3 regions of the Streptomyces sp. NPDC026672 genome follow, and region 3 is predicted to be linked to each of the others. Evidence: predicted binding sites of a transcription regulator. Region 3 holds the regulator's gene; each other region holds the start of a gene.

Region 1 (9,700 bases), on a different contig from region 3:
GACGCGTGCGCGCGACTACGCGTGCGCGCCGGAAGCTTCACGCCCGCCGGGCCGCCGCCGCCAGCTGCTCCAGCGTCGCCGAGACCGCGGGGACCTGCGCCAGGTCGGGCAGGGTGAGCGCGACGATCTCGCGCCTGACCGCCGGTTCAAGGTCCAGCACGCGCACGCCCCGGGGCCGTACGGACTCCACGGCGAGCTGGGGCAGGACGGCCACGCCGAGGCCCGCGCCCACCAGGCCGACCACCGCGGGGTAGTCGTCGGTGGCGAAGTCGATGCGGGGCGTGAAGCCCGCGCCCTCGCACACCTCCACCAGCTGGCCGCGGCAGCGCGGGCAGCCCGCGATCCAGGGCTCCCCGGCGAGTTCGCCGATGGCGACGCGGCCGGTCCGCGCGAGCCGGTGCCGCTCGGGCACGAGCCCCACGAGCCGGTCCGTGAGCAGGGGCCGGACGACCAGGTCGTCCCACTCCTCGGCGCCCGCCGCGCCCTCGTACCGGAAGGCCAGCGCCACGTCGCAGTCGCCCTCGCGCAGCAGGTCGACCGAGTGCGGCGGCTCGGCCTCCTCCAGGGAGACGCGCGTGCCGGGGTGGGCGGCGCGCAGGGCGGCGAGGGCGGTGGGGACCAGGGCGGAGCTGCCGCTGGGGAAGGAGACCAGCCGGACCCGGCCCGCGCGCAGGCCGGCGATGGCGGCGACCTCCTCCTCGGCCGCGGTGAGTCCGGCGAGGATGCCGGAGGCGTGCCGGACCAGGGCCTCGCCGGCCTGGGTCAGCCGCATCGACCGGCCGCCGCGGACCAGCAGCGGGGTGCCGACGGAGGCTTCCAGGGCCTTCATCTGCTGGCTGACGGCGGGCTGGGTGCAGCCCAGCTCGCGCCCCGCGGCCGAGAAGGAGCCGGTGGTGGCGACGGCGCGCAGGACACGGAGATGACGGGCCTCGATCACCCCTTGAGCATAAGCGTGACTTGGATGGCGAGCCGAATATCGCGTCGACACTTTGGGTATGGTCACGTAGCGTGAGCACCATGGACCTTCTCTCTGTGAACCTGGGCCGCCCGAAGGCCGTGCCGTACACGGAACAGCCGGAGGGCGTGACCGGCATCGACAAGCGGCCGGTCGACCACGCGGTGCGGGTGGCGGCGCCGGGCCCCAAGGGGGTGGGGGCGAGCGGCCTCACCGGCGACGCGGTGTGCCACCTGCGCCACCACGGCGGCGACGACCAGGCGGTGTACGCGATGGCGCGCGAGGACCTCGACGACTGGGAGCGCGAGCTGGAGCGGACGCTGGCGAACGGCTCGTTCGGGGAGAACCTGACGACGCGCGGGGTGGACGTGTCCGGCGCGCTGATCGGGGAGCGCTGGCGGATCGGCCCCGAGGTCGTCCTCGAAGTCACCTCCGGGCGCGTCCCGTGTGCCACGTTCCAGGGCCACTTGGGCGAGCGGGGCTGGGTCAAGAGGTTCACGCGGAAGGGTGCGCCGGGTGCGTACCTCCGGGTGATCCGGCCGGGCGAGGTCCGGGCGGGCGATCCGATCGAGATCGTGCACCGGCCCGACCACGACGTGACGGTGGCCCTCCAGTTCCGCTCGGGGACGACGGAGCGGGAGCTGCTGCCGCGGGTGCTCGTCGCGGGCGAGGCCCTGCACGCCCAGGCCCTGGCCGAGGCCCGGGAGTACGTGGCGCGGTACGGCGGCGGGGCGGCCCGTTCCCACTGAGCCCGACGGCCCGTCACGGGGTGGCCGCGCACGCGGGCTTCACGGATCGGGAGGCCCTGTGCTCGGGGCGGGTGCGCGGCGTCCGGGTAACTAGTCTTGGGCCATGACAACGGCTCTGATTACGGGATCGACCGCGGGGATCGGCGCCGCGTTCGCGCGACGCCTGGCGGCGGACGGGCACGACCTGGTCCTGGTCGCCCGGAACACCGGGCGGCTGCGCGAGCAGGCGACCGAGCTGCACGACCGGCACGGCATCGAGGCGGAGGTGCTCACCGCCGACCTCGCCGGGGACGAGGGCATCGAGGCGGTCGCCGCCCGGCTCGGCGACCGGCGCAACCCGGTGGACCTGCTGGTCAACAACGCGGGGTTCGGCAACAAGGGCCGCTATCTGGACGTGTCGATGGCCGACGAGCTGAGGATGCTCAAGGTGCACGTCGAGGCGGTGCTGCGGCTGACGTCGGCGGCGACGGAGTCGATGCGCGAGCGCGGGCGGGGCGGAGTCGTGAACGTGGCCTCCGTGGCGGCGTTCGTCCCGAGGGGCACCTACGGGGCGTCGAAGGCGTGGGTCGTGCAGTTCACGCAGGGCGCGGCGCGGGACCTGGCGGGCACGGGCGTGCGGTTGATGGTGCTGTGCCCGGGTTTCACCCGCACGGAGTTCCACGAGCGGGCCGGGATGGGCACGGACAACATCCCCGGCTGGATGTGGCTGGACGCGGACAAGCTGGTCGCGGCGGCGCTGAACGACCTCGCGCACGGCAGGACGGTGTCGATCCCGGACCCGCGGTACAAGGCGCTGATGGGCCTGGCGAAGGTGACGCCGCACCGGCTGCTCGGCGGGATCACCTCGAAGACGGGGCGCAAGTACGGCCCGCAGTGAACCCGCGCACGGCGGGGGTGCCGGGCACCGCACCGGTGGGAAAATGGGCGTGACGGAACCGGACCCAGGGGGGCCGGAGGCGGCGCCATGACGTTCGTACAGCTCATCGAGTGCAGGACCAGCCGGTTGGACGAGGTGGACCGGCTCATGGACAGCTGGGTCGAGCAGACCCGGGGGAAGCGGACCGCGACGCACGACCTGGTCGGCCGGGACCGGTCCGACGCGTCACACATCGTCGAGATCGTGGAGTTCGCGTCGTACGAGGACGCGATGCGCAACTCCAACCTGCCGGAGACGGACCGGGTCTTCCGGGACCTGGTCGCCCTGTGCGACGAGATCCCGACGTTCACGGATCTGGACGTCGTGCGGGACGAGCAGCTGGGCACGGCGGCCGCGCGGCGGTTCTTCGAGGTGATGGCGGCGCCGGGTGAACTGCCGCCGCTGGACGGGCTGCTGGCCGAGGGGTACCACGACCACGATCCGGCGCGCGAGCAGGACGCCATCGGGATGGACGCGGTCCGCCGGGAGATCACGGTGTGGCGGGACGGCTTCGACTTCGCGTTCACCCTCGACGACCGGATCGCGCAGGGCGACAGGGTGTGCGTCCGCTGGACCTTCGAGGGCACGCACAAGGGCGAGTTCCTGGGCCTGCCGGCGACCGGGCGGCGGGTGACGATGACCGGGACGACCGTCTTCCGCTTCGGCGCGGACGGGAAGATCGCCGAGGGCTGGTGGCAGTACGACCGCCTCGGCCTGATGGCCCGGCTGGGTGCGCTGGACGCGCTGGAGACCTGATCCGAAGGACGCCCGCGAGGGGCGGAAGCCCCCGCTCCCGGTGACCGGGAGCGGGGGCTTCTTCCGTGCTGCTTCGGCGTGGTGCCGTTGCCTCAGTGGGCGTGGCCGTGACCGTGGCCCGCGGCGGCCGGCTCTTCCTCTTCCTTCTTCTCGACGACCAGGGTCTCGGTCGTCAGGAGGAGGGCGGCGATGGAGGCGGCGTTCTCCAGGGCGGAGCGGGTGACCTTCACCGGGTCGATGACGCCGGCCTTGACCAGGTCGCCGTACTCGCCGGTGGCGGCGTTGTAGCCGTTGCCCTTCTCCAGCTCGGCGACCTTGGAGACGATGACGTAGCCCTCCAGGCCGGCGTTCTCGGCGATCCAGCGCAGCGGCTCGACGGCGGCGCGGCGGACGACCGCGACACCGGTGGCCTCGTCGCCGGTCTTGCCGAGGTTGCCCTCCAGCACCTTGACGGCGTGGACGAGCGCGGAGCCACCACCGGAGACGATGCCCTCCTCGACCGCGGCGCGGGTCGCGGAGATGGCGTCCTCCAGACGGTGCTTCTTCTCCTTCAGCTCCACCTCGGTGGCGGCGCCGACCTTGATCACGCACACGCCGCCGGCGAGCTTCGCGAGGCGCTCCTGGAGCTTCTCGCGGTCCCAGTCGGAGTCGGTGTTCTCGATCTCGGCCTTGATCTGGGCGACGCGGCCGTGGACCTCTTCGGTCTTGCCGGCACCGTCGACGATCGTGGTGTCGTCCTTGGTGACCGTCACGCGGCGGGCGGAGCCCAGCACGTCGAGGCCGACCTGGTCGAGCTTGAGGCCGACCTCCTCGGAGATGACGGTGGCGCCGGTGAGGACGGCCATGTCCTGGAGCATCGCCTTGCGGCGGTCGCCGAAGCCGGGGGCCTTCACCGCGACGGCGTTGAAGGTGCCACGGATCTTGTTGACGACCAGGGTCGACAGGGCCTCGCCCTCGACGTCCTCGGCGATGATCAGCAGCGGCTTGGAGGCGTTGGTCTGGATGACCTTCTCCAGCAGCGGCAGCAGGTCCGCGATGGAGGAGACCTTGCCCTGGTTGATGAGGATGTAGGGATCCTCCAGGACGGCCTCCATGCGCTCCTGGTCCGTCACGAAGTACGGCGACAGGTAGCCCTTGTCGAAGGCCATGCCCTCGGTGAAGTCCAGCTCCAGACCGAAGGTGTTGGACTCCTCGACGGTGATGACACCGTCCTTGCCGACCTTGTCCATGGCCTCGGCGATCAGCTCGCCGACCTGCTGGTCCTGGGCGGACAGCGCGGCGACGGCGGCGATGTCGGACTTCTCGTCGATCGGCCGGGCGGTGGCGAGCAGGTCGTCCGAGACGGCCTTGACCGCGGCGTCGATGCCCTTCTTCAGGGAGGCCGGGGAGGCACCGGCGGCGACGTTCTTCAGACCCTCGCGCACGAGCGCCTGGGCGAGCACGGTGGCGGTGGTGGTGCCGTCACCCGCGATGTCGTTGGTCTTGGTCGCCACCTCCTTCACCAGCTGGGCGCCGAGGTTCTCGTACGGGTCCTCGATCTCGACCTCGCGGGCGATGGTGACGCCGTCGTTGGTGATGGTGGGAGCGCCGAACTTCTTGTCGATGACGACGTTGCGGCCCTTGGGGCCGATCGTCACCTTGACCGTGTCGGCAAGCTTGTTGACGCCGCGCTCGAGGGCGCGACGGGCGTCCTCGTCGAACTTCAGGATCTTCGCCATGACAGCGTGAGCCCTCTCGGAAATCTCGGATGAAAGAAACTGCGCCCCGGGCGCCCGGTCCTGTTAGCGGTCGCGGGGGCCAGGGGCGCAGCTCGAAGCAGAAATGCTGAGGTGACTTACTTCTCGATGATCGCGAGGACGTCGCGAGCCGAGAGGACGAGGTACTCCTCGCCGTTGTACTTCACCTCGGTGCCGCCGTACTTGCTGTACAGGACGACGTCGCCGACCTTGACGTCGAGCGGCAGGCGCTCGCCGTTCTCGAAGCGACCCGGACCCACGGCGAGGACGGCGCCCTCCTGGGGCTTCTCCTTCGCGGTGTCCGGGATGACCAGGCCAGAGGCGGTGGTCTGCTCGGCGTCGAGCGGCTGGACCACGATGCGGTCCTCGAGCGGCTTGATGGCAACCTTGGAGCTGGCGGTCGTCACGATCCGACCTCCCCCTTCGGAGATCTCACGGGGTTAACTGTCTGAGGTGGCGACCAGGTCGATCCGTCGTCGCGGGTGCCGGACCTGCCCGTCGCTGTGTTGGCACTCTCGTCTGCCGAGTGCCAGAGCCGAGACTATGACCGCGATTAGCACTCGGTCAAGCGGAGTGCCAATTGCCCGCGGCGCGTCAGCCGGAAATCCCTCCTCGGGCGGCCCGGTGCCGGCGACTCGGACTCAGAGGTAGTCCTCCAGCCGGCCCACCGTCAGGCCGGCGCGCTGGGTCTCGCGCAGCAGGCGGGTCGTGCGTTCGCGGAGGGTGGGGCCGGTGGACTCGTCGGGGCCCACCAGGACGACGTCGCCGGGGCGCAGCCGCGCCTCGCCGCGGGCGTAGGAGATGCCCTCGGCCGTCATCGCGGCCCGCCACAGGACGACCGCCGAGACGCCGCAGTCCGCCGCCGCGCGCAGGGTCGTGGTGTCGTACGTGCCGTAGGGCGGCCGGAACAGGCGGGGGCGGATGCCGAAGCGGGACCTGACCTTCTCCTGCTGGCCGCAGATCTCGGCGCGCTGCCCGGCGTACGGCAGTCCGCGCATCGCGGGATGGTCGAGGGTGTGGTTCTGGACGCTCGCGCCGACGGACTGGAGGCGCGCGAAGTGGCCGTAGCCGGGTCCGACCACGCTGTCGGTGAGGAACAGGCTGACGGGCAGGCGCAGTTCGCGGACCATGTCGACGAACCGGGGGTCCTTCTCGGCACCGTCGTCGTAGGTGAGGAAGACGACCTTGTCGGAGGTGCCGACGTGGTCCACGACGGGCGGCAGCCCCGGGCCGGCCGTGCGCGGTGCCGCGGTGCGGGCGACGGGGGTGGGACGCGGGGCGAGCGGGGCCGCGAGGCCCCAGCGGCGGTAGGCGGGTTCCGCCTCGGGGCCGTGCGACCGGACGCCCTGGGCCGCCTTCTTGCCGAGCCGTTCGATGGGGTCGACGGACTGGGCGCAGCCGCTCAGGACGCAGCCGGTGAGGGCCAGGGCGGCCGCGAGGACGGCGGTGGACCGCCGGTGCCCCGCCGCCGGCCGCCTCACAGGTAGTCCTCCAGGCGGGCCACGGCGTATCCCTCGCGCGTGACCTTGTTCAGGAAGCGGCGCATGTCGTCGGTCATCGTGCCGTTCCACTCGTCGCGGCCCTGGAAGTGGGTGAGGACGATGTCGCCGGGGTGCAGGCTCCGGTCCCACTCGCGGTACTCCCAGCGGTCGACGAAGACCTCCTCGTCCCAGATCGGCGCGTACTCGATGCCGCAGGACTTGGCGGCGCGCAGGGTGTCGCCGTTGTAGTTGCCGTACGGCGGGCGGAAGAGGGTCGGGCGCTTGCCGAACTGCCGCTCCATGACGTCCTGCATGCCGCAGATCTCGTGCCGCTGCTCCTCGTAGGAGAGTCCGGGCAGGTAGGGGTGGGTGAGGGTGTGGTTGTTGAGGGTGACGCCCTGCGACTGCATCCTGCGGAAGTAGCCGTAGTCGTCCTCGACCAGGTAGTTGCTGAGGAAGGCGGTGTACGGGACCTTCAGTTCGCTCATCATGCGCAGGAACGCCGGGTCCTTCTCGGCGCCGTCGTCGATGGTGAGGAAGACGACCTTGTCCTTGGTGGGGATCGTGGTGAAGACCGGGGGGAGGCCGTCCGTCACCTGGCCGTCGACCTCGAAGCCTTCGCGGGCGGCGATCCTCGGCTTCCGCTTCGGGGGCGGCGGGGGCGTCAGGGGGGCCGCGTCGAGTCCCCAGCGGTGGGCGGCGGCGACCAGGGCGGCACGGCCGGCGGGCGGGCGGGTGGTGTGGTCGTCCGGTCCGCGGGCGGGCGGTGCCCCCAGGGGGTGCGAACCCTCGGCCGGGCGCCGCTCCGTCTCCCCGCCCGGCGCCGAGCAGCCGGTGACGACCGCGGCGACGGCGAGCACGGCGAGGCCGCCCCGGACGGCCGTTCGCCCACCCCACGCCCTCTTTTGATCGTTTTGTCCTACTACTCGCATGGGCCCGGATCCTCGCAGGCACCCGGCCCCGGCCCGGCCCGACACCGCCACCGCGGGCGCAGCGTCCACCGACTGGCCCACAATGACCCGGTGAACGACCTGCTCCCCCTCCACGCGCTGCTCACCCCCGAGGGCCGCGCCCTCCTCGACGAGGTCCGCGACACCGCCCCGGCCGACGAACTCGCCGTCGCCACCCGGCTGCGCCGAGACCACCCCGCCGACCTGGTCTCGGCGGCGCTCGGCCAGGCCCGGCTGCGGCAGCGGGCGGTGGCGAAGTTCGGCGCCGAGGACGCGGGACGGATGTTCTTCACGCCGAACGGGGTCGAGCAGTCGACGCGGGCCGGCGTGGCGGCGTACCGCGCCGGGCGGCTGCGGGAACTGGGTGTCACGTCCGTCGCCGACCTGTGCTGCGGGATCGGCGGCGACGCCCTCGCCCTCGCGCGGGCCGGCATCCGGGTACTGGCGGTGGACCGGGACCCGCTGACGGCCGAGACCGTCCGGGCCAACGCCCGCGCGCTGGGCCTGGACGACCTGATCGAGGTGCGGGAGGCGGACGTCACCGGGGTCGACACGGCGGCGTACGACGCCCTGTTCGTCGACCCGGCACGGCGCGGCGGCCGGGGGCGGATCTTCGACCCCGAGGCGTACTCGCCGCCGCTGTCCTGGGCGGTCGGCGCGGCCCGTGCCGCCCGGGTGGCCGCGCTGAAGATCGCGCCCGGTGTTCCGCACGAGGCGGTGCCCGCGGAGGCCGAGGCCGAGTGGATCTCGGACGGCGGCGACGTGAAGGAGGCGGTGCTGTGGTTCGGGACCGGACGGCCGGGCGCCGTCCGCGCCACACTGCTGCCCGGTCCGCGCACCCTGCCCGGCCGGGGGCTGCCCGACCCCGGGGTGCGGGAGGTGGGGCGGTACCTGTACGAGCCCGACGGCGCCGTGGTCCGGGCGCATCTGGTCGCCGAGGTCGCGGAACGGGTGGGCGGCGGGCTCCTCGACGCGACCATCGCGTACGTCACCGCGGACGCGCTGGTGGCCGAGGAGTTCGCGACGGCGTACGAGATCACCGATCACCTGCCCTTCAACGTCAAGCGGTTGAAGGCGCTGCTGCGCGAGCGGGGGGTGGGGACGCTGACCGTGAAGAAGCGCGGCTCGGCCGTCGAGCCGGAGGAACTGCGCCGCAAGGTCAGACCGCAGGGACCCCACGCGGCGACGGTGTTCCTCACCCGGGTCGCCGGCGCCCCGGCCATGCTGATCGGCCACCCCGCCCGGTGAACCGCCCTGTCGGGACACTAGGCGAGTTCGGCCGCCCGGTGGCGCAGGAGGGTGCGTTCGCGTTCGTTGCGGGCCAGGGTGGCCGCCCGCTCGACCGCGGCCCGCGCCTCGTCCGTGCGGCCCAGCCGCTCCAGCAGGTCCCCGCGCACGCTGGGCAGCAAGTGGTAGTCGCGCAAGGCCGGTTCGTCGGCGAGGGAGTCCACGATGCGCAGGGCGGCGGCCGGGCCCTCGGTCATCGACACGGCGACCGCGCGGTTCAACTCGACCACCGGGGACGGGGACCGGGCGGCGAGCAGACCGTAGAGCGTGGTGATGGCCGCCCAGTCGGTGTCCGCGTAGGCGGCGGCCCGCGCGTGGCACGCGGCGATGGCCGCCTGGAGGACGTACGGCCCCGGCGCGCCGGACGACGCGGCCTCGGCGCGCGCCAGGGCCGCGACCCCGCGCGCGAGGAGCGGACGGTTCCAGCGGCGCCGGTCCTGGTCCCGCAGGAGGACCGGTGCCCCGTCGGGGCCGGTGCGGGCGGCGGTGCGGGACGCCTGGAACTCCAGGAGCGCGGCCAGGGCGTGCACCTCGGGCTCCTTCGGCATCAGCGAGGCCAGCACCCGGGCCAGCCGCAGGGCGTCCTCGCACAGACCGGGGCGCAGCAGGTCGTCGCCCGCCGTCGCCGCGTACCCCTCGTTGAAGATCAGGTAGATGACCTCCAGGACCGAGCCGAGCCGGGCCTCGCGGTCGGGGCCGTACGGCACCTCGAAGCCGATGTTGCGGGTCGCGAGCGTCCGTTTGGCGCGCACGATCCGCTGGGCGACGGTGGGTTCCGGTACCAGGAAGGCGCGGGCGATCTCCTCGGTGGTCAGCCCGCCGAGCAGCCGCAGGGTGAGGGCGGTGCGGGCCTCGGCGGACAGCACCGGG
Region 2 (9,700 bases), on a different contig from region 3:
ATGACCGTCACCGCGTACGAGGAGGGTGTGCTGCGGCCCGAGTTCGGGCTGTTCGCGCTGGTGCGCCGCGAGGACGGACGGGCCGTCGGCGGCATGGGCTTCCACGGCGCCCCGGACGAGGAGGGCCGCGTCGAGGTCGGCTACGACCTGGTCGAGGCCGCCCGCGGCCACGGGTACGCCACCGAGGCGCTGCGCGCGCTGTCCGCGTGGGCGCTGGCGCGCGAGGACGTGACGGCGGTGTGCGCGGCGATAGAGCCGGACAACACGGCCTCGCAGGGCGTGGTGGCCCGCGCCGGGTTCGCCCCGGCGAGCGTGGCCGAGGAGCGGGCCGCGCACGCACGGCACGACGCGGTGGCGGGCTCGCTGCTGCTCTACGTTCGCCGGGCCTGACGCCCCTTGGGCCGGCGCAGCCCGGCCGTGTACAGCAGCCGCACCACCTCACGGCTGCGGACCTCCACCGCGCCGGCGGCGACCGCGTCCCCGTACCGGTGCGCGGGGAGGTCGTAGTGGTCGCGCTCGAAGGCCCGCCGGGGCACGCCCAACTCCTCGGCGAACAGGTGCAGTTCGTCGTAGGACACATCGCTCACCAGGTGCGACCACATCCGGCCGTGACCGGGCCAGTCCGGCGGGTCGATGTAGACCGTCACGAGAGCGGCGCCCCGCCCTCGGCCCGCCCGAGCGTCCCGACGGCGGCGACCTTCACACCCGCCTTGTGGCACACCCAGTGCGGATCGGGGCCGAGTTCGGGCTCGACGTCCAGCGCGTGCGGGTCGCCGGAGCCGCACACCGGGCACAGCGGCCAGCGTCCGTAGCGCTCCAGCAGGGCGTCCTGCACGTCCTGGGCGACCAGACCCGCCACATAGGCCACGCCGTCCGGCCACTGCTCGACCCACCAGCGGCGCTGTGCGACGGAGTCCTCGACCAGCGAGACCACGTCCGCCTCGGCGACCTCGCCCGCGACCAGATCGGCGAGGACACGGGCGCGTGCCGCGTGCAGCGACTGCTCCAGCGGGTTGATGGGATCCATGCTCCCATTGTGCGTGGTCTTGACCCCGACACCGGGACGAAAATATCTTTCACTGGTGACCCAGGACGTGAAGGAAATTTTCGGCGGACCCGGGGGCACGCCACCCGCGCCGGCCGCCCTCGCCGCCAAGGTGCGTACGCTCGCGCCGTCCATGACCCGCTCCATGCAGCGCGTCGCCGAGGCCGTCGCGGGCGACCCGGCCGGCTGCGCGGCCCTCACGGTCACCGGCCTCGCCGAACTCACCGGCACCAGCGAGGCGACCGTCGTGCGCACCGCCCGGCTGCTCGGCTACCCCGGCTACCGCGACCTGCGCCTGGCCCTCGCCGGCCTCGCCGCGCAGCAGCAGTCGGGCCGCGCGCCCGCCCTCACCACCGACATCGCCGTGGACGACCCGATCGCCGACGTCGTCGCCAAACTTGCCTACGAGGAGCAGCAGACGCTCGCCGACACGGCCGCCGGCCTCGACACCGCCCAGCTCGGCGCGGCCGTCGGCGCGCTGGCCGGCGCACGCCGCACCGATGTGTACGGCATCGGCGCGTCCGGGCTCGTCGCCCAGGACCTCACCCAGAAGCTGCTGCGCATAGGTCTCATAGCGCACGCGCACGGCGACCCCCATCTCGCCGTCACCAACGCGGTGCAGCTGCGCGCCGGGGACGTGGCCATCGCGATCACCCACTCCGGGTCGACCGGCGACGTGATCGAGCCACTGCGGGTGGCGTTCGAACGCGGGGCGACCACCGTCGCGATCACCGGACGGCCCGACTCCGCGGTGACGCAGTACGCCGACCACGTGCTCACCACGTCGACGTCCCGGGAGAGCGAGCTGCGGCCCGCCGCGATGTCCTCCCGGACCAGCCAACTGCTCGTCGTGGACTGCCTGTTCATCGGGGTGGCACAGCGGACCTACGAGTCGGCGGCGCCGGCCCTCGCCGCGTCCTACGAGGCGCTGGCCCACCGCCACCGTTCGCCCAGGTGACCTCCGGGGCCGATCATGGTGGGGATCCATGGGCGCCCCGACCCGTATTCGCACGAACCCGGAAAGAGCCGCTTCGTATGACCTCCACGTCCGATTCCCACGCTCTGCGTGCCCAGTTGGAGCAGTTGACCACCGAAGCCTTCCGGCCCGAACTGGCCGAGATCGACCGGCTGCCCACCCTCGACATCGCCCGGCTGATGAACGGCGAGGACACCCGGGTGCCCGCCGCCGTCGCCGAGCGGCTGCCGGAGATCGCCGCGGCCATCGACGCCATCGCCGCCCGCATGGCCCGCGGCGGGCGACTGGTCTACGCCGGCGCAGGCACCGCCGGGCGGCTCGGGGTGCTGGACGCCTCCGAGTGCCCGCCCACCTTCAGCACCGACCCCGACCGGGTCGTCGGGCTGATCGCGGGCGGCCCGGACGCGATGGTCACCTCCGTGGAGGGCGCCGAGGACTCCGGGGAGCTGGCCCGCGAGGACCTGGACTCGCTCGGCCTCACCGCCGACGACACGGTGGTCGGCGTCTCCGCCTCCGGGCGCACGCCGTACGCGGTCGGCGCGGTCGAGCACGCCCGGACCCGGGGCGCCCTGACCGTGGGGCTGTCCTGCAACAGCGGCAGCGCGCTCGCCGCGGCGGCCGAGCACGGCATCGAGGTCGTCGTCGGGCCCGAACTACTCACCGGCTCCACCCGCCTCAAGGCCGGCACGGCGCAGAAGCTCGTCCTCAACATGCTGTCGACGATCACGATGATCCGGCTCGGCAAGACGTACGGGAACCTGATGGTCGACGTGCGCGCCACCAACGACAAGCTCCGCGCCCGCGCCCGCCGTATCGTCGCGCTCGCCACGGGAGCGCCGGACGAGGAGATCGAGGCGGCCCTCACCGCGACCGGCGGCGAGGTGAAGAACGCCATCCTCACCCTCCTGACCGGCGTGGACGCCCCCACCGCGGCCCGGCTCCTGACCCGCTCCACGGGCCACCTCCGCGAGGCCCTGACCGCGGCACCCCATGGATCGGCCCACCGGTGAGCACATCGCCCGGTCCCGCCCCGTGACGCCGGACGCGACGCCCGGCGCCCCGCGCTCCCGCGGCGAGGGCGGTCCGGTCCGGCCCGGACGGTGAACGGCGGCCGATCGCTCCCCTCCCGGGAAGCGGCTTCCGGGGAGCGGCTCTCGGGAAATGGCTCTCGGGGAGCGGCTTCCGGGGAGCGACCGGCCGGCGTCGGAACCGCGTCAGACGAGCGTCGTGAGCGCCTTCGCGTCGAAGGGGGCCAGCTCGTCGAAGCGGCCGGCCAGCACCTTCACCACCCACTCGGGGTCCTGGAGCAGCGCCCGGCCGACGGCTACGAGGTCGAACTCGTCGGCCTCCAGCCGGTCCAGCAGGTTGTCGATGCCCCTGACGGGGGCGCCCTCGCCCCTGAAGCTGCGGAGGAACTCGCCGTCGAGGCCCACCGACCCGACCGAGATGGCCGCCCTGCCGGTCAGCTTCTTCGTCCAGCCCGCCAGGTTGAGGTCGGAGCCGTCGAACTCGGGGAGCCAGTAGCGGCGGGTGGAGGCGTGGAAGGCGTCGACCCCGGCCGCGGCGAGCGGCGCCAGGATCGCCTCCAGCTCCTGCGGCGTCTCGGCGAGCCGCGCGTCGTACGCGCCCTGCTTCCACTGCGAGTAACGGAAGATCACCGGGAAGTCCGCCGACACGGCCTCGCGCACGGCGGCCACGACCTCGGCGCCGAACCGGGTGCGGGCCACGGCGTCGCCCCCGTACGCGTCCGTACGGCGGTTGGTGCCGGACCACAGGAACTGGTCGATGAGGTAGCCGTGCGCGCCGTGCAGCTCGACGCCGTCGAACCCGATGCGCTCGGCCGCGGCGGCGGCCTCGGCGAAGGAGCCGATCACCGCGTCCAGGTCCGCCCGCGTCATCGCCCGGCCGGTGCCTTCGGTGCCGTCGACCCGCAGCCCGGAGGGGCCGACGGCGGGCGCCTCGGCGTAGGGCGGCTGGCCCTGCTCGCGCACCATGCCGATGTGCCACAGCTGCGGGACGATCCGGCCGCCGGCCGCGTGCACGCCCTCGGCGACCTTCGCCCAGCCCGCCAGCTGCTCCTCGCCGTGGAACCGCGGGACGCGGTCGCTCGAGCCGGCCGACTCATGACCGATGTACGTCCCCTCGGTGACGATGAGTCCCACACCCGCGGCGGCACGGCGGGCGTAGTACGCCACGACGTCCTCGCCGGGGACACCGCCCGGGGAGAACTGCCGGGTCATGGGGGCCATCATGATCCGGTTGGCGACGGTGAGGCCGCCCAGGGTGAAGGGCCTGGCGAGGATCCGGGCCGCGCGGGACGCGGGGGACGCGGTGACGGTCACGTGGAGAACTCCTCAGGGGATGTGTGGGGTGGTGCGCACGGTCCGCCTGTGCGCGGCCCGCCTCTGCACAAACCGCATGGTATGTGTACGCGCATCGAAGTGCCAGAACGCACAACCGCCCCGGTCCCTGTGATCCCGGACACGCCCGAGGGCGGCACCCCCGTGTCCGGGAGTGCCGCCCTCGGCGAAGGACAGTCGATCGACCTGGGTCGATCAGAAGTCCATGTCACCGCCCGGCATGCCGCCCGGAGCGGCCGCGGCGGCCTTCTCCGGCTTGTCGGCGATGACGGCCTCGGTGGTGAGGAACAGCGCGGCGATGGAGGCGGCGTTCTGCAGCGCGGAACGGGTCACCTTCGCCGGGTCGATGATGCCCTCGGCGACCAGGTCGACGTACTCGCCGGTCGCGGCGTTCAGGCCGTGGCCCGGGGTCAGGTTGCGCACCTTCTCCACCACGACACCGCCCTCGAGGCCGGCGTTGACGGCGATCTGCTTCAGCGGGGCCTCCAGCGCGAGCTTCACGGCCTGCGCGCCGGTCGCCTCGTCACCCTCGAGCTCCAGCTTCTCGAAGACCTGGGAGGCCTGGAGCAGGGCCACGCCGCCACCGGCGACGATGCCCTCCTCGACGGCCGCCTTCGCGTTGCGGACGGCGTCCTCGATGCGGTGCTTGCGCTCCTTGAGCTCGACCTCGGTGGCGGCACCGGCCTTGATGACGGCCACGCCGCCGGCCAGCTTCGCCAGGCGCTCCTGGAGCTTCTCGCGGTCGTAGTCCGAGTCCGACTGCTCGATCTCGGCGCGGATCTGGTTGACCCGGCCAGCGACCTGCTCGGAGGAGCCGGCGCCGTCGACGATGGTGGTCTCGTCCTTGGTGATGACGACCTTGCGGGCCTTGCCCAGGAGGTCCAGGGAGGTGTTCTCGAGCTTGAGACCGACCTCCTCGGAGATGACCTCGCCGCCGGTGAGGATGGCGATGTCGTTCAGCATGGCCTTGCGGCGGTCGCCGAAGCCCGGGGCCTTGACGGCGACGGACTTGAAGGTGCCGCGGATCTTGTTGACGACCAGGGTCGACAGGGCCTCGCCCTCGACGTCCTCGGCGATGATCAGCAGCGGCTTGCCCGACTGCATGACCTTCTCCAGGAGCGGGAGCAGGTCCTTGACGGAGCCGATCTTGGAGTTGGCGATCAGGATGTACGGGTCGTCGAGGGACGCCTCCATACGCTCCATGTCGGTGGCGAAGTACGCCGAGATGTAGCCCTTGTCGAAGCGCATGCCCTCGGTGAGCTCGAGCTCCAGACCGAAGGTCTGCGACTCCTCGACGGTGATGACGCCTTCCTTGCCGACCTTGTCCATGGCCTCGGCGATGAGCTCGCCGATCTGGGTGTCGGCGGCGGAGATGGAGGCCGTGGAGGCGATCTGCTCCTTGGTCTCGACGTCCTTGGCCTGCTCCAGCAGGGCGGCGGAGACGGCCTCGACGGCCTTCTCGATGCCCCGCTTGAGGGCCATCGGGTTGGCGCCGGCGGCTACGTTGCGCAGACCCTCCTTGACCAGGGCCTGAGCGAGGACGGTCGCCGTGGTCGTACCGTCACCGGCGACGTCGTCCGTCTTCTTGGCGACTTCCTTGACCAGCTCGGCGCCGATCTTCTCGTACGGGTCCTCGAGCTCGATCTCCTTGGCGATGGAGACACCGTCGTTGGTGATCGTGGGGGCGCCCCACTTCTTCTCGAGGACGACGTTCCGGCCCTTGGGGCCGAGGGTCACCTTGACGGCGTCCGCGAGCTGGTTCATGCCGCGCTCGAGGCCGCGCCGCGCCTCCTCGTCGAACGCGATGATCTTGGCCATGTGAAGTGGTCCCTCCAGGACTGGGGGTGATTCCTTCGGACCGCGCCCGCGCCCGCGACGGACGGCTCGCCGGCCTCGTGGTTCCTTGCCCCACCCGGCCTGCGGGCCTCACCGACCCGGTCCTTCATTGTCACTCTCACCTTCAGAGTGCTAACGCCAATGATTAGCACTCGGCATGGTCGAGTGCAAGCGCCTCCCGGGATCGGCGGGGAGCGCGGGGCGTCGGGCCGCCCCGGGGCGGGCAGCACGAAGGGCCCGCACCCCGGGAGGCGCGGGCCCTTCGTGGTAAGACGTTCAGGCGGTGACGCGAACCATGTCGGCCTGCGGGCCCTTCTGGCCCTGCGAGATCTCGAACTCGACCCGCTGACCCTCTTCCAGGGTGCGGTAGCCGTCCATCTGAATCGCGCTGTAGTGGACGAAGACGTCCGCACCACCGTCGACCGCGATGAAGCCGTACCCCTTCTCCGCGTTGAACCACTTGACGGTGCCCTGAGCCATGCCTAACTCCCCTATTACTGGCCCTTGCACAGATCCACACTTCGCGGACCCGGGTCAGACCTCACCCCCCAAGGTTGGGGGCGTGCGCCGGAACGCGTCGACCGCGGCTGAATGTATCTGCCCAACTGCCGTCTGCAACAGGTCAATCGGACGAGAAATCTGGACGGGCGCGGTCCGGAATCTACCAAGAATTCATCTGAATTCTGGTCAAGTCGGGCCACACAAAGGGGGTGTAAGCCACAAAAGGCCCAGGTACTTTGGCTGCTTCTTGCCGGGCGCGCACAAAGAATCCGGGGCTCCCGACCCGAAGTCGGGGAGCGCGTTCCCCAACTCTACCGCGTTCAACCCCACTGAATTGCCCCCTCCGCTTCTCTCACGGAGGGGGCAATTCAACGAACGGTCGGTAACCGGGATTACCGAAGGTAATGATCAGCCGCCGGCGACGGCCGGGATGATCGACACGCCCGCGCCGTCCGGCGTGGCGGTCTCCAGCCCCTGCTCGAAGCGGACGTCATCGTCGTTCACGTACACGTTGACGAAGCGGCGCAGCTTGCCCTGGTCGTCCAGGACGCGGGCGGCGATGCCCGTGTGGTTCCGGTCGAGGTCGGCGATGACCTCGCCGAGGTTGCCCCCCTCGGCGTCGACCTCGGCCTGCCCGCCCGTGTAGGTGCGCAGGATGGTGGGGATGCGAACGGTCACGCTCATGCGAGGCCAGCCTCTCGGAAGGAGTCCAGGGTCGGACGGATGGTCGCGGTCAGGCCGGTGCCGGCCACCGCGTCGAGGGTCTTCAGGCCGTCGCCCGTGTTGAGCACGACGGTCGTCAGGGTGGGGTCGAGGGCGCCGGACTCGATCAGCTTCCTCGTCACACCGACCGTCACCCCGCCGGCGGTCTCCGCGAAGATGCCCTCCGTGCGCGCCAGCAGCTGGATGGCGTCGACGACCTGTTCGTCCGTCACGTCCTCCACGGCGCCACCGGTGCGGCGCGCGATGTCGAGGACGTACGGCCCGTCGGCCGGGTTGCCGATGGCGAGGGACTTGGCGATCGTGTTCGGCTTCTGCGGCCGGACCACGTCGTGCCCCGCCTTGAACGCCGTCGACACCGGCGAGCAGCCCTCGGCCTGCGCGCCGAAGATCTTGTACGGCCGGTCCTCGACCAGGCCGAGCGCGATCAGCTCCCGGAGCCCCTTGTCGATCTTCGTGAGCTGGGAGCCGGAGGCGATCGGGACCACGATCTGGTCGGGCAGCCGCCAGCCGAGCTGCTCGCAGATCTCGTACGCCAGGGTCTTGGAGCCCTCCGCGTAGTACGGCCGCAGGTTGACGTTGACGAAGCCCCAGCCCTCGCCGACCGGGTCGCCGATCAGCTCGGAGCAGAACCGGTTCACGTCGTCGTAGGTGCCCTCGATGCCGACGAGGTCGCCGCCGTAGACCGCGGCCATGACGACCTTGGCCTGCTCCAGGTCGTGCGGGATGAACACGCAGGAGCGGAGGCCGGCGCGGGCGGCGGCGGCGCCGACGGCACCGGCGAGGTTGCCGGTGGAGGAGCAGGACAGGGTGGTGAAGCCGAAGGCGCGGGCGGCCTCCAGGGCCTGGGCGACGACCCGGTCCTTGAAGGAGTGCGTCGGGTTGCCGGAGTCGTCCTTGACGAACAGGCCGCCGGTGACGCCGAGTTCACGGGCGAGGTTGTCGGCCCTGACGAGCTGGGTCCAGCCGGGGTTGATGTTGGGCTTGCCGGCCACGTCGGCGGGGACGGGCAGCAGCGGTGCGTAGCGCCAGATGTTCGCGGGGCCCGACTCGATCGTCTTGCGCAGGTCCTCGGTGTCGTACGCCGAGAAGTCGTAGGCGATCTCCAGCGGGCCGAAACACTCCTCACAGGCGAACACGGGGCCGAGGGGCACGCGGTGGCCGCATTCGCGGCAGCTCAGGGCGGTGGCGGGACCGAGGTCGACCGTGGGGTCCGAAGTGGTGGCAACAGTCTGCGCAGCCATGTGAGGCGAGGCCCTTTCTCCTCATCTTCCTCACGACGCATCTCGTCGTGAGACGGATTTGGCACCTTCCCTAGCCGGGAGCCTCGCGGAGAACGAGAACCGGCTGGAGGGTTGCCGGGGCTTCATCGGGCCGTGTCCCTCTGCCCCTCTGGATGAGCTGTATGCGGTTGTGGACGCCCTCGACCCCCGACATGCGATGGTCACCGGCGTTGTTCAAGACTGTAACCGAAGGCCAGGACAGTTGAGATAGTCGTCCGAACCGCGAGATGGATCACACGGTCACCTGGTGTGATCACGACAGTGAGGAGCCGCTGACTGTGCTGGAAGAAGTCGAGCGCTGGCTGGCCACCCGCTCCTGGTCGGTGACCGATCGCCCGCTCCACCGGATCGTGGCCGCGAAACAGCGCACGGGACACACGGTCTCCGTGGTCCTGCCCGCCCTCAACGAGGAGGAGACGGTCGGCGACATCGTCGCGATCATCCGTCACGACCTCGTGCAACAGGTCCCGCTCGTCGACGAGATCGTGGTCGTCGACTCGGGCTCCACCGACCGCACCGCGGAGGTGGCCGCCGCCGCGGGCGCCCGGGTCGTCCACCGGGACGCGATCCTGCCGCGGATGCCCGCCGTGCCCGGCAAGGGCGAGGTGCTGTGGCGCTCGCTGCTGGTCACGAGCGGGGACATCGTCTGTTTCGTCGACGCCGACCTGCGCGAGTTCTCCTCCGACTTCGTCTCCGGGATCGTGGGCCCGCTGCTCACCGACCCCGGGGTGGACCTGGTCAAGGCGATGTACGACCGGCCGCTCGGCGGGGCCTCGGGGCAGGGCGGCCGGGTCACCGAGCTGATGGCCCGCCCGCTGCTGAACATGCACTGGCCGCGGCTGGCGGGCTTCGTGCAGCCGCTCGGCGGGGAGTACGCCGCCCGTCGCTCGCTGCTCGAACAGCTGCCGTTCCCCGTCGGCTACGGCGTGGAGCTGGGCATGCTGGTCGACGCCCTGCACCTGGTGGGTCTGGACGCCCT
Region 3 (9,700 bases):
ACTCGGGGGTGGCGAGGAACGCGGTGCCGAGCTGGGCGGCGCTCGCGCCGGCCGCGAGGACGGCGGCGATCTGGCCGCCGCGCATGATGCCGCCGGCGGCGACGACCGGGATCTCCACGGTCTCGCGGATCTGCGCGACGAGGGAGAGCAGGCCGACGGAGGAGCCGTCGTTCTCGGCGATGTCGCGGTGGGTGCCCTGGTGGCCGCCGGCCTCCGCGCCCTGGGCGATCACCGCGTCGGCGCCGGAGCGCTGCACGGCGAGGGCCTCCTCGGCGGTGGTCGCGGTGACCAGGGTGAAGGTGCCGACGCGGTGCAGGGAGTCGACGACCTCGCGGGTCGGGACGCCGAAGTGGAAGGAGACGACCGGCACCGGGTCGTCGACGAGGACGGCGAGCTTGGCGTCGTAGCCGTCGTCGCGGCCGCTGTCCGGGTCGCCGAGCTCCGTCTCGTACCAGGCGGCCTCGCCTGCGAGCTGGTGGGAGTAGACCTCCACGGCGGCGGGGTCGGCCTGCTCGGACTGCGGCATGAAGAGGTTCACGCCGAACGGCCTACCGGTCAGCCCCCGCAGCTGCTTGATCTCCTGGTACATGCCGTCGGCGGTCTTGTACCCGGCGGCGAGGAACCCCAGACCGCCCGCCTCGGAGACGGCGGCGGCGAGCTGCGGCAGGGAGACGCCGCCCGCCATCGGGGCCTGCACGATCGGATGTGGGAAGAGATCGGTCAGCGCGGAGGACATGACGGCATGTTGTCACGTCCTCCGAACAACTCCGAACCCACCCTTCCCTTGGCATAGGCCCCTGGCAAGGAGGTCGGCGACCGTCGGGGGCGCGGCTCGGCTCAGCGACCGTTGAAAGCGTCCTTCAGCCGGGAGAACAGACCCTGCTGACCCGGCTGGAACTGGCCCTGGGGGCGTTCCTCGCCGCGGAGCTTGGCCAGTTCGCGCAGGACGCGTTCCTGTTCGGGGTCGAGCTTGGTCGGCGTCTGGACCTCGACGTGGACGATCAGGTCGCCCCGGCCGCCGCCGCGCAGATGCGTGACGCCCCGGCCGTGCAGCGGGATCGACTGGCCGGACTGGGTGCCCGGACGGATGTCGATCTCCTCCATGCCGTCCAGGGTCTCCAGCGGCACCTTCGTACCGAGCGAGCCCGCCGTCATCGGGATCGTCACCGTGCAGTGCAGGTCGTCGCCGCGCCGCTGGAAGGTGCTGTGCGGCAGCTCGTGGATCTCGACGTACAGATCGCCCGCGGGACCGCCGCCCGGACCGACCTCGCCCTCGCCGGCCAGCTGGATGCGCGTGCCGTTGTCGACGCCGGCCGGGATCTTGACGGTCAGCGTCCGCCGCGAGCGCACCCGGCCGTCGCCCGCGCACTCGGGGCACGGGGTCGGGACGACCGTGCCGAAGCCCTGGCACTGGGGGCAGGGCCGGGAGGTCATGACCTGGCCCAGGAAGGATCGGGTGACCTGCGAGACCTCACCGCGGCCCCGGCACATGTCACAGGTCTGCGCGCTGGTGCCGGGCGCGGCGCCCTCGCCGTTGCAGGTGTTGCAGACGACGGCCGTGTCGACCTGGATGTCCTTCGTGGTGCCGAAGGCCGCCTCGTCCAGCTCGACCTCGATCCGGATCATGGCGTCCTGGCCCCGGCGGGTGCGCGAGCGCGGCCCGCGCTGCGACGCCGTGCCGAAGAACGCGTCCATGATGTCGGAGAAGTTGCCGAAGCCGCCCGCCCCGAAGCCGCCCGCGCCTCCGCCGCCGGACTGGGAGAGCGGGTCGCCGCCGAGGTCGTAGACCTGTTTCTTCTGCGGGTCCGACAGGACCTCGTAGGCGGCGTTGATCTCCTTGAAGCGCTCCTGCGTCTTCGGGTCCGGATTCACGTCCGGGTGAAGCTCGCGCGCGAGTCGCCTGAAGGCCTTCTTGATCTCATCCTGCGACGCGTCGCGGCGCACGCCGAGAACGGCGTAGTAGTCCGTGGCCACTTACGACTCCGCCAGGATCTGTCCGACGTACCGTGCCACTGCGCGTACCGCTCCCATCGTTCCCGGGTAATCCATGCGGGTCGGTCCGACCACGCCGAGCTTGGCGACTGCCTCGCCGCCCGAACCGTAGCCGACCGACACCACGGACGTGGAGTTGAGTCCCTCATAGGCGTTCTCGTGACCGATCCGCACGGTCACGCCCGAATCGCCGGCCTCGCCCAGCAGCTTGAGGAGCACCACGTGCTCCTCCAACGCCTCCAGGACGGGCCGGATCGTGAGGGGGAAGTCATGTCCGAAGCGGGTGAGATTGGCGGTGCCGCCGATCATCAGCCGCTCCTCGTTCTCCTCGACCAGTGTCTCCAGCAGGGTGGAGAGCACCGTCGAGACCGTGCCGCGGTCCTCGGCCTCGAACGCGTCCGGCAGGTCCTCCACCAGACGGGGCACGTCCGAGAAGCGCCGGCCGGCGACCCTGCTGTTGAGACGGGCCCGCAGGTCCGCGAGCGACGTCTCCCCGAAGGGCGCCGGGCAGTCCACCATCCGCTGCTCGACCCGGCCCGTGTCCGTGATCAGCACGAGCATCAGGCGCGCGGGCGCGAGCGAGAGCAGCTCCACGTGCCGCACGGTCGAGCGGGTCAGGGAGGGGTACTGCACGACGGCGACCTGCCGGGTGAGCTGCGCGAGCAGCCGTACCGTACGCGCCACGACGTCGTCGAGGTCGACGGCGCCGTCGAGGAAGTTCTGGATCGCGCGCCGCTCGGGTCCCGTCATCGGCTTGACGCCGGCGAGCTTGTCGACGAACAGCCGGTAACCCTTGTCGGTGGGGATGCGCCCCGCGCTGGTGTGCGGCTGCGCGATGAACCCCTCGTCCTCCAGGGCGGCCATGTCGTTGCGGACCGTCGCCGGGGACACACCGAGGTTGTGCCGCTCGGTGAGCGCCTTGGAGCCCACCGGCTCCTCGGTGCCGACGTAGTCCTGGACGATGGCGCGCAATACCTGGAGCCTGCGTTCACTCAGCACCGCGCACACCTCCAGAAGTCGTCCCCTTGGCGCCTTTCCTGGCACTCTGAACCGTCGAGTGCCAGCCTTCTCCGGCCAGTGTACGGCCGTGGGGTACGCCGGGGGCAAGGCTCAAGCCGGACGACAGCGCCCCGAAGGCGCGCGGGACGGTGCCGCTGTGCGGCTCCGCCGCGTGCGCGCGACCGGCCCCGGCGGTGCCGCGGACGGCGGACGGCCGTCGCGGCACCGCCTGCGGAGCGCGTAGCGTCGGTGCATGACGGTGACATGGGAAGCGGCCCGCTGGGAGCGGCTGACCGACAGGGTCGCACGGTGCCGACTGCCGGGGTGGGACTGCACGGTGGGGCTGGTCCTCGGCGCGGGCACGGCCCTGTTGGTGGACTCCGGATCGAGCCTGGCGGAGGGCGCCCGACTGCGCGCGCAGGTGCGGCAGCTCACGGGCCGGGATGTGACCCATCTCGCGCTCACCCATCCCCACTTCGACCATGTCCTCGGTGCGGCGGCGTTCCCGGAGGCCGAGGTGTACGCGGCGGTGGGCGTGGCCGGGGTGTTCGCGTACGAGCGCGCCGCGCTGCTGCGGGACGCGCTGGCCGAGGGGCTGGACGCGGCGCTCGCCGAGGCGGCGGTGGCCGCGCTGGCCCCGCCCCGCCATCCGGTCTCGGGCGAGTGGACGCTCGACCTGGGCGACGGCCGGCAGGCGCTGCTGGCGAACGTGGGCCCGGGGCACACGGCGCACGACCTGGCGGTGCTGGTGCCGGGCGAGCGGGAGGTGGTCTTCTGCGGCGACCTGGTCGAGGAGTCCGGCGAACCGCAGGCCGGCCCCGACGCGGTGCCCTCGCGGTGGCCGGCGGCGCTGGACCGGCTGCTCGCCCTCGGCGGCGAGGACGCGCTGTACGTGCCCGGTCACGGAGCGGTGGTCGACGCCGGGTTCGTACGGGCCCAACGCGACGCCCTGGCCGCGCGTTTCGGCGTGTCGTGAGTGGGCGCGGGGCGCTTCTCCTATCGTCGGGCGAATGCGCCAGTACTCGCCCGACCTGACTCCGCCGTGGAAGAAGCCGAAGCACGTGCCGGAGGTCGCGGCCGAGCCGGGGCTGGTGGTGGAGGAGCCCGGGACCGGCTTCTGCGGGGCGGTGATCCGCTGCGAGGCGGGCACGGTGACCCTGGAGGACCGTTTCGGCAAGCACCGTGTGTTCCCGCTCGGGCCGGGCGGCTTCCTGCTGGAGGGCCGCCCCGTCACGCTCGTACGGCCGTCGGCGGCGCCCGGACGTCCCACCCGCACCGCCTCCGGTTCGGTGGCCGTGCCCGGGGCCCGCGCGCGGGTGGCACGGGCCGGGCGGATCTACGTCGAGGGCCGCCACGACGCCGAGCTGGTCGAGAAGGTGTGGGGCGACGACCTGCGCATCGAGGGCGTGGTCGTGGAGTACCTGGAGGGCGTGGACGACCTGCCGGCGATCGTGGCCGACTTCGCCCCGGGCCCCGACGCCCGGCTGGGCGTGCTGGTGGACCACCTGGTGCCGGGCAGCAAGGAGTGGCGGATCGCGCAGTCGGTGACCGACGAGCACGCCCTGGTGGTGGGCCACCCGTACGTCGACGTCTGGGAGGCGGTGAAGCCGTCGGCCCTGGGGATCGCCGAGTGGCCGCGCGTCCCCCGCGGCCAGGACTGGAAGACGGGGGTGTGCCGGGCGCTGGGCTGGCCGGACAACACCGGCGCGGCCTGGCAGGCGATCCTGTCCCGGGTCCGCTCCTACAAGGACCTGGAGCCGGAGCTGCTGGGGTGCGTGGAGCGGCTGATCGACCATGTGACGGTGCCCGGGGCGGACTCCTGACCGTCAGTCCACCAGGTCCCTGACCACCGCGTCCGCCAGCAGCCGGCCGCGCAGGGTCAGCACCGCGTGTCCCTCGTCGTAGGCGCCGGGCGCCAGCAGGCCCTCGTCCAGGAAGCGGTGGGCGGCCGTGCGGCCCGCCGGGCGCAGCAGCGACAGCGGGACGCCCTCCCGGAGCCGCAGCTCCAGCAGCACGCGCTCCACCCTGCGGTCCTCGTCGGTCAGGACCTCACGGCCCGCGCCCGGGGTGCGGCCCGCCGCGAGCGCCGCCGCGTACGCCCCCGGGTGCTTCGCGTTCCACCAGCGCACCCCGCCGACGTGGGAGTGGGCGCCGGGGCCCGCGCCCCACCAGTCGGCGCCGCGCCAGTACAGCTCGTTGTGCAGACAGCGGGCGGCCCGCGAGGTGGCCCAGTTGGAGACCTCGTACCACTCGAAGCCCGCCGCCGACAGCACCTCGTCCGCGATCAGGTAGCGGTCCGCGTGGACGTCGTCGTCGGTCATGGGGACCTCACCCCGGCGGATGCGGCGGGCGAGCCGGGTGCCCTCCTCCACGATGAGCGCGTAGGCGCTGACGTGGTCGGGGCCCGCGCCGAGCGCCGCGTCCAGGGAGGCCCGCCAGTCGTCGTCGGACTCGCCGGGCGTGCCGTAGATCAGGTCGAGGTTGACGTGCTCGAAGCCCGCCGCCCGCGCCTCGGCGACGCATGCCTCCGGGCGGCCGGGGGTGTGGGTGCGGTCCAGGACGTCCAGCACGTGGCGCCTGGCGCTCTGCATGCCGAAGGAGATCCGGTTGAAGCCGCCCTCGCGCAGCTCGGCGAGGTAGGCCGGGTCGACGGACTCCGGGTTGGCCTCGGTGGTGACCTCCGCGTCGGCCGCGAGGCCGAACTCGTCCCTGATCGTCCCCAGCATCCGCACCAGGTCGGCGGCGGCCAGCAGGGTGGGCGTGCCGCCCCCGACGAACACCGTGCGGACCTCGCGCGGGTCGTCGCCCAGCACCTTGCGGGCGAGCCGGACCTCGTCGGCGAGGGTGTCCGCGTAGTTGTCGCGGGAGGCGAGCACGCCGCCGGTGCCGCGCAGCTCGGTGGCGGTGTACGTGTTGAAGTCGCAGTAGCCGCAGCGGGTCGCGCAGTAGGGGACGTGCAGGTAGAAGCCGAGGGGCCGGTCGGCGGACCCGGCGAGCGCGGACGCGGGCAGCGCACCGTCGCCGGGCACGGGCTCACCGTCGGGGAGTGCGGAAGGCATGTCCCCCATTGTCCCGCACACCCACCACCACCTGTCCCGCCCGCCCGGCGCCCCCCTGCGCGGCGGCGGATCACCCGGCCCGGAGCAGACCGCGCACGCCCCGGTCACCGAGCCCTGAACGATCCGACGATCCGCGACCCACCCGGTTCCCCGCCCCGGAGCCGACCCGCGCGCCCCGGCCGCTCGGCGCGGGGCCGACGGTGAGCGGATCGGCCCCCGACCCGGAGTCAGCCCTCCCGGAGCGGCCCGTACGCCCGGAGCAGCCCGTACGCCCGGCCGCTCGGCGCGGGGCCGGCCGTGGGCGGGTCGGCCCCCGACCCGGAGTCAGCCCGCCCGGAACGGCCCGTACGCCCGGAGCAGCCCGTACGCCCGGCCGCTCGGCGCGGGGTCGGCCGTGGGCGGGTCGGGCGCCCGGACCGGAACCGGCCGTACGGCCCGGAGCGGTCCACGACCGCCCCGGTCACCCGGCCCGGACCGGCCAGGAGCGGACCGGCTCATCGGCGCCGGGGCCGGCCGGGTGCTGCTCGGCCGGTCGGCCCGGAGGGCTCCGCCTGGAGGATCAGGAGGGCCAGGTCGTCCTCCGGTGGGGTGGTGCCGAACTCGTGGACCAGGCGCCGGATGCGCTCGGCGATCAGCTCGGCGCTCAGCCCCGCGCACCCGGCGAGCGCCCGCGCGAGCCCGTCGCCGTCGTCGAACTGCCGGGAGCCGCAGCGCCGCTCGGTCACCCCGTCGGTGACACAGAGCAGGCTGTCCCCGGGCCGCAGCTCGATGCTCTCGCTGACGTACGTGGCGTCCTCGATCACCCCGAGCAGGGTCTGCGGCCGGGCCGCCGTACGGACCTCGCCGCCGGGCCCGAGGAGCAGCGGCAGCGGATGGCCGGCGGAGGCGAGGGTGCAGCGGACGCCGCCCTCGAAGGGGGCCAGTTCGCCGTAGAGCAGCGACAGGAACCGGGGCTGGTCGGCGTCGGCGACGGCCCGGCCGCCCGCGACGGCCAGCGCGCGGGCGGCGGCGTCGGCGGCCTCGGTGGCGTCGTCGAGGAGGAGCTGGTTGAGGCGGTCGAGGACGTCGGCGACCCCGTACCCCTCGCGGGCGAGCAGCCGCAGCCAGGGCCGGGCGAGACCGATCACGACGGCCGCCTCCGGTCCCTTGCCCTGCACGTCGCCGACCGCGAAGCACCAGCGGCCGTCGCCCGCCGGGAACAGGTCGTAGAAGTCGCCGCTGGGGCCGCCCTTGTCGCACGGCTCGTGGACGAGCGCGCTGCGCAGCCCCGGGATCTCGGCGACGGCGCCGGGCAGCAGCCCGCGCTGGAGCACCTCGCTGATGGTGGCCTGGCGGGCGTACCGGCGGGCCGCGCCGATGGCGAGCGCCACCCGGCGGCCGAGGTCCTCGACGAGCCCGGTGATCTCGTCGGGGAACCCCGGCACCCCGCACCGCCCGATGACCAGCGTGCCTACCGGCCGGCCGCCCGTGACCAGCCGGTAGGCGAGCGCCGCGCCGTCGGTGCCGTGCGGGCCGAGCGCCGCGCCGGGCCAGGGGTACGGCACCGGGCCGGAACCCGCCCAGTCCCCGCCGTGCTCCGGCGCGGGCGCTCCCCGGGCGTCGCGCGGGCGGGGTGGGTCCTTCTCCAGGGCGCGGCGCAGTTCCTCGATGCGGTTCTCGCTGCCGTGCCAGACCCGGGCGAGCCGGGGTCCGGCCGTGCCGGTGCCGTCGCTCCAGCGGGGTGACCCCCAGCGCCGGGTGGACTCGTCCTCCAGCCACACCGCGCACCAGTCGGCGAGCCGGGGCACGATCAGCTGTCCGGTGAGCGCCGCGACCAGGTTCTCGTCGAGCTGTCCGGCAAGCAGGTCGGACGCCTCGGCCAGGAAGGACAGGGCGCCCCGGTTCAGCCAGTCCCGGTCCCGTCCGTCCCGGCCCGGTTCGGGTGCGAGCAGTCCGGCGAGCCGTACGTCGTGGTCCTCGGCGCCCGGCTCGGGCTCCGCGGCGCCCGGGTACGGCGGCCGGGCGGGCAGCCGGGCCCACACGGTCTTGGCGCCGGTGCGGTAGCCGACGCCCCAGGACTCGGAGAGGTTCGCGACGAGTTGCAGGCCGCGCCCGGACTCGGGGGCCTCGCGCGGCGGTCCTGCGGGGTCGTCGCGGGGCGCGCGGGAGGGGTGGTGGTCGGTGACCTCGACGGTGAGGGTGCCGGTCGCGGGGTCGGCGGAGCAGACGATCCCGACGTCGGTGCCCGCGTGCACGACGGCGTTGGTGACGAGTTCGCTGAGCACCAGCAGGGCGTCCTCGGCGAGCCGTTCGCCGGCCAGGAGACCGCCACGGGTCCACTCGGTGAGCGCGCTGCGCAGCAGGGCGCGGGCGGCGCCGGGCGCGAGGGGGCTGCCGGGCAGGGTGGCGTGCAGCTGGGTGCGCTCCTCGGCGGCGTGCGCGGCGGCGGACGGGTCGCGGACCCGGAACACGGTCTCCCGTTGCGTGGGTATGGCCCCCATGGCCGGCTCCTGGAGCAGTTCGGACGAATACACCTCGGTCGATGCGCACAGGGTGACAGACTGACTGCGCTCATAAGCACCGAGTTACCGAAGTGGGCCGCCATGAGTGAGAACAGTGCTACGCGCCTGCTCGAAGAGGGACAGAATCCGCAACGACTCAGCGCATCCGAACTGCGCCCGCTGCTGGCCGCGCTGATCGCGGCGCGGGACGGAGACTTCACCAAGCTCCCCGAGAACGGGGAGGGGATCGTCGCCGAACTCACGGCGGCCTTCAACCAGACGATGGACCGCACCGAGCACTTCAACGCCGAAGTGCGGCGGGTGAAGCGGGAGTTGGTGCGGCACGGGCGGCTGGACGAGCGGCTGTCGGCGAGTCCCGGGCAGGGCGCGTGGACGTCCCGGGTGGACGACGTCAACCAGATCCTGGACGCCCTGGTGGCACCGGCGGCCAACGCGACCCGGGTGCTGGACGCGGTGGCGGGCGGCGATCTGACGCAGCGGGTCGATCTGCACGACGGCAGCCGTCAGTTGCGCGGTGACATGCGGCGCCTGGGCCGGGCGGTGAACACGATGGTCGACCAGCTGTCCCTGTTCACCGACGAGGTGACCCGGGTGGCCCGCGAGGTCGGCACCGAGGGGCGGCTCGGCGGGCGGGCCAAGGTGCGGGGGCTGTCGGGCAGTTGGCGGGCGGTGACGGAGGCGGTCAACACGATGGCGGCCCGGCTGACCGCCCAGGTGCGGGACATCGCCCTGGTGACGACGGCGGTGGCGCGCGGCGATCTGACCCGTACGGTCACGGTGGAGGCGACCGGTGAGCTGCTGGAGCTGAAGCTGACGGTCAACACGATGGTGGACCAGCTCTCGGCCTTCGCGGACGAGGTGACCCGGGTGGCCCGCGAGGTGGGCACGGAGGGGCAGTTGGGCGGGCGGGCCCAGGCGCGGGGCGTCTCGGGGGTGTGGAAGGACCTCACCGACAACGTCAACTTCATGGCGTCGAACCTGACTTCGCAGGTCCGCAACATCGCGCAGGTGACGACGGCCGTCGCCAACGGCGATCTGAGCCAGAAGATCACGGTCGACGCGCAGGGCGAGATCCTGGAGCTGAAGTCGACCATCAACACGATGGTGGACCAGCTGTCCGCCTTCGCCGGCGAGGTCACCCGCGTCGCC

Evidence for each region. The regulator HrcA, encoded in region 3, represses chaperone genes, less so after heat shock. The targets are predictions, from matches to a motif close to TTNGCACTCNGNNNNNCNGAGTGCNAA.
Region 1: groES (co-chaperone GroES) is a predicted target of HrcA. The motif match lies at 5,666-5,692, and genes of this name have one in related genera.
Region 2: groL (chaperonin GroEL) is a predicted target of HrcA. The motif match lies at 6,363-6,389, and genes of this name have one in related genera.

What each region holds. Positions count from the first base shown of each region.
Region 1 covers NZ_JBEZXS010000006.1:167,060-176,759, reverse strand. Annotated here, with positions in the region: gene AB0F77_RS09265 (LysR family transcriptional regulator) at 38-937, opposite strand; gene AB0F77_RS09260 (MOSC domain-containing protein) at 1,018-1,704, shown strand; gene AB0F77_RS09255 (SDR family oxidoreductase) at 1,808-2,581, shown strand; gene AB0F77_RS09250 (ester cyclase) at 2,669-3,376, shown strand; gene groL (chaperonin GroEL) at 3,469-5,094, opposite strand; gene groES (co-chaperone GroES) at 5,211-5,519, opposite strand; gene AB0F77_RS09235 (polysaccharide deacetylase family protein) at 5,754-6,593, opposite strand; gene AB0F77_RS09230 (polysaccharide deacetylase family protein) at 6,590-7,525, opposite strand; gene AB0F77_RS09225 (SAM-dependent methyltransferase) at 7,508-8,791, shown strand; gene AB0F77_RS09220 (sigma-70 family RNA polymerase sigma factor) at 8,809-9,700, opposite strand, start outside.
Region 2 covers NZ_JBEZXS010000020.1:128,285-137,984, reverse strand. Annotated here, with positions in the region: gene AB0F77_RS23720 (GNAT family N-acetyltransferase) at 1-390, shown strand, start outside; gene AB0F77_RS23715 (DUF4031 domain-containing protein) at 372-647, opposite strand; gene AB0F77_RS23710 (hypothetical protein) at 644-1,027, opposite strand; gene AB0F77_RS23705 (MurR/RpiR family transcriptional regulator) at 1,083-2,003, shown strand; gene murQ (N-acetylmuramic acid 6-phosphate etherase) at 2,081-3,031, shown strand; gene AB0F77_RS23695 (NADH:flavin oxidoreductase) at 3,236-4,363, opposite strand; gene groL (chaperonin GroEL) at 4,577-6,199, opposite strand; gene AB0F77_RS23685 (cold-shock protein) at 6,494-6,697, opposite strand; gene AB0F77_RS23680 (MoaD/ThiS family protein) at 7,127-7,402, opposite strand; gene thrC (threonine synthase) at 7,399-8,682, opposite strand; SAM riboswitch class I at 8,701-8,841, opposite strand; gene AB0F77_RS23670 (glucosyl-3-phosphoglycerate synthase) at 9,000-9,700, shown strand, end outside.
Region 3 covers NZ_JBEZXS010000010.1:55,346-65,045, forward strand. Annotated here, with positions in the region: gene AB0F77_RS13980 (nitronate monooxygenase) at 1-736, opposite strand, end outside; gene dnaJ (molecular chaperone DnaJ) at 838-1,974, opposite strand; gene hrcA (heat-inducible transcriptional repressor HrcA) at 1,975-2,991, opposite strand; gene AB0F77_RS13995 (MBL fold metallo-hydrolase) at 3,245-3,967, shown strand; gene AB0F77_RS14000 (DUF3097 domain-containing protein) at 4,002-4,814, shown strand; gene hemW (radical SAM family heme chaperone HemW) at 4,818-6,050, opposite strand; gene AB0F77_RS14010 (ATP-binding SpoIIE family protein phosphatase) at 6,545-8,530, opposite strand; gene AB0F77_RS14015 (HAMP domain-containing protein) at 8,633-9,700, shown strand, end outside.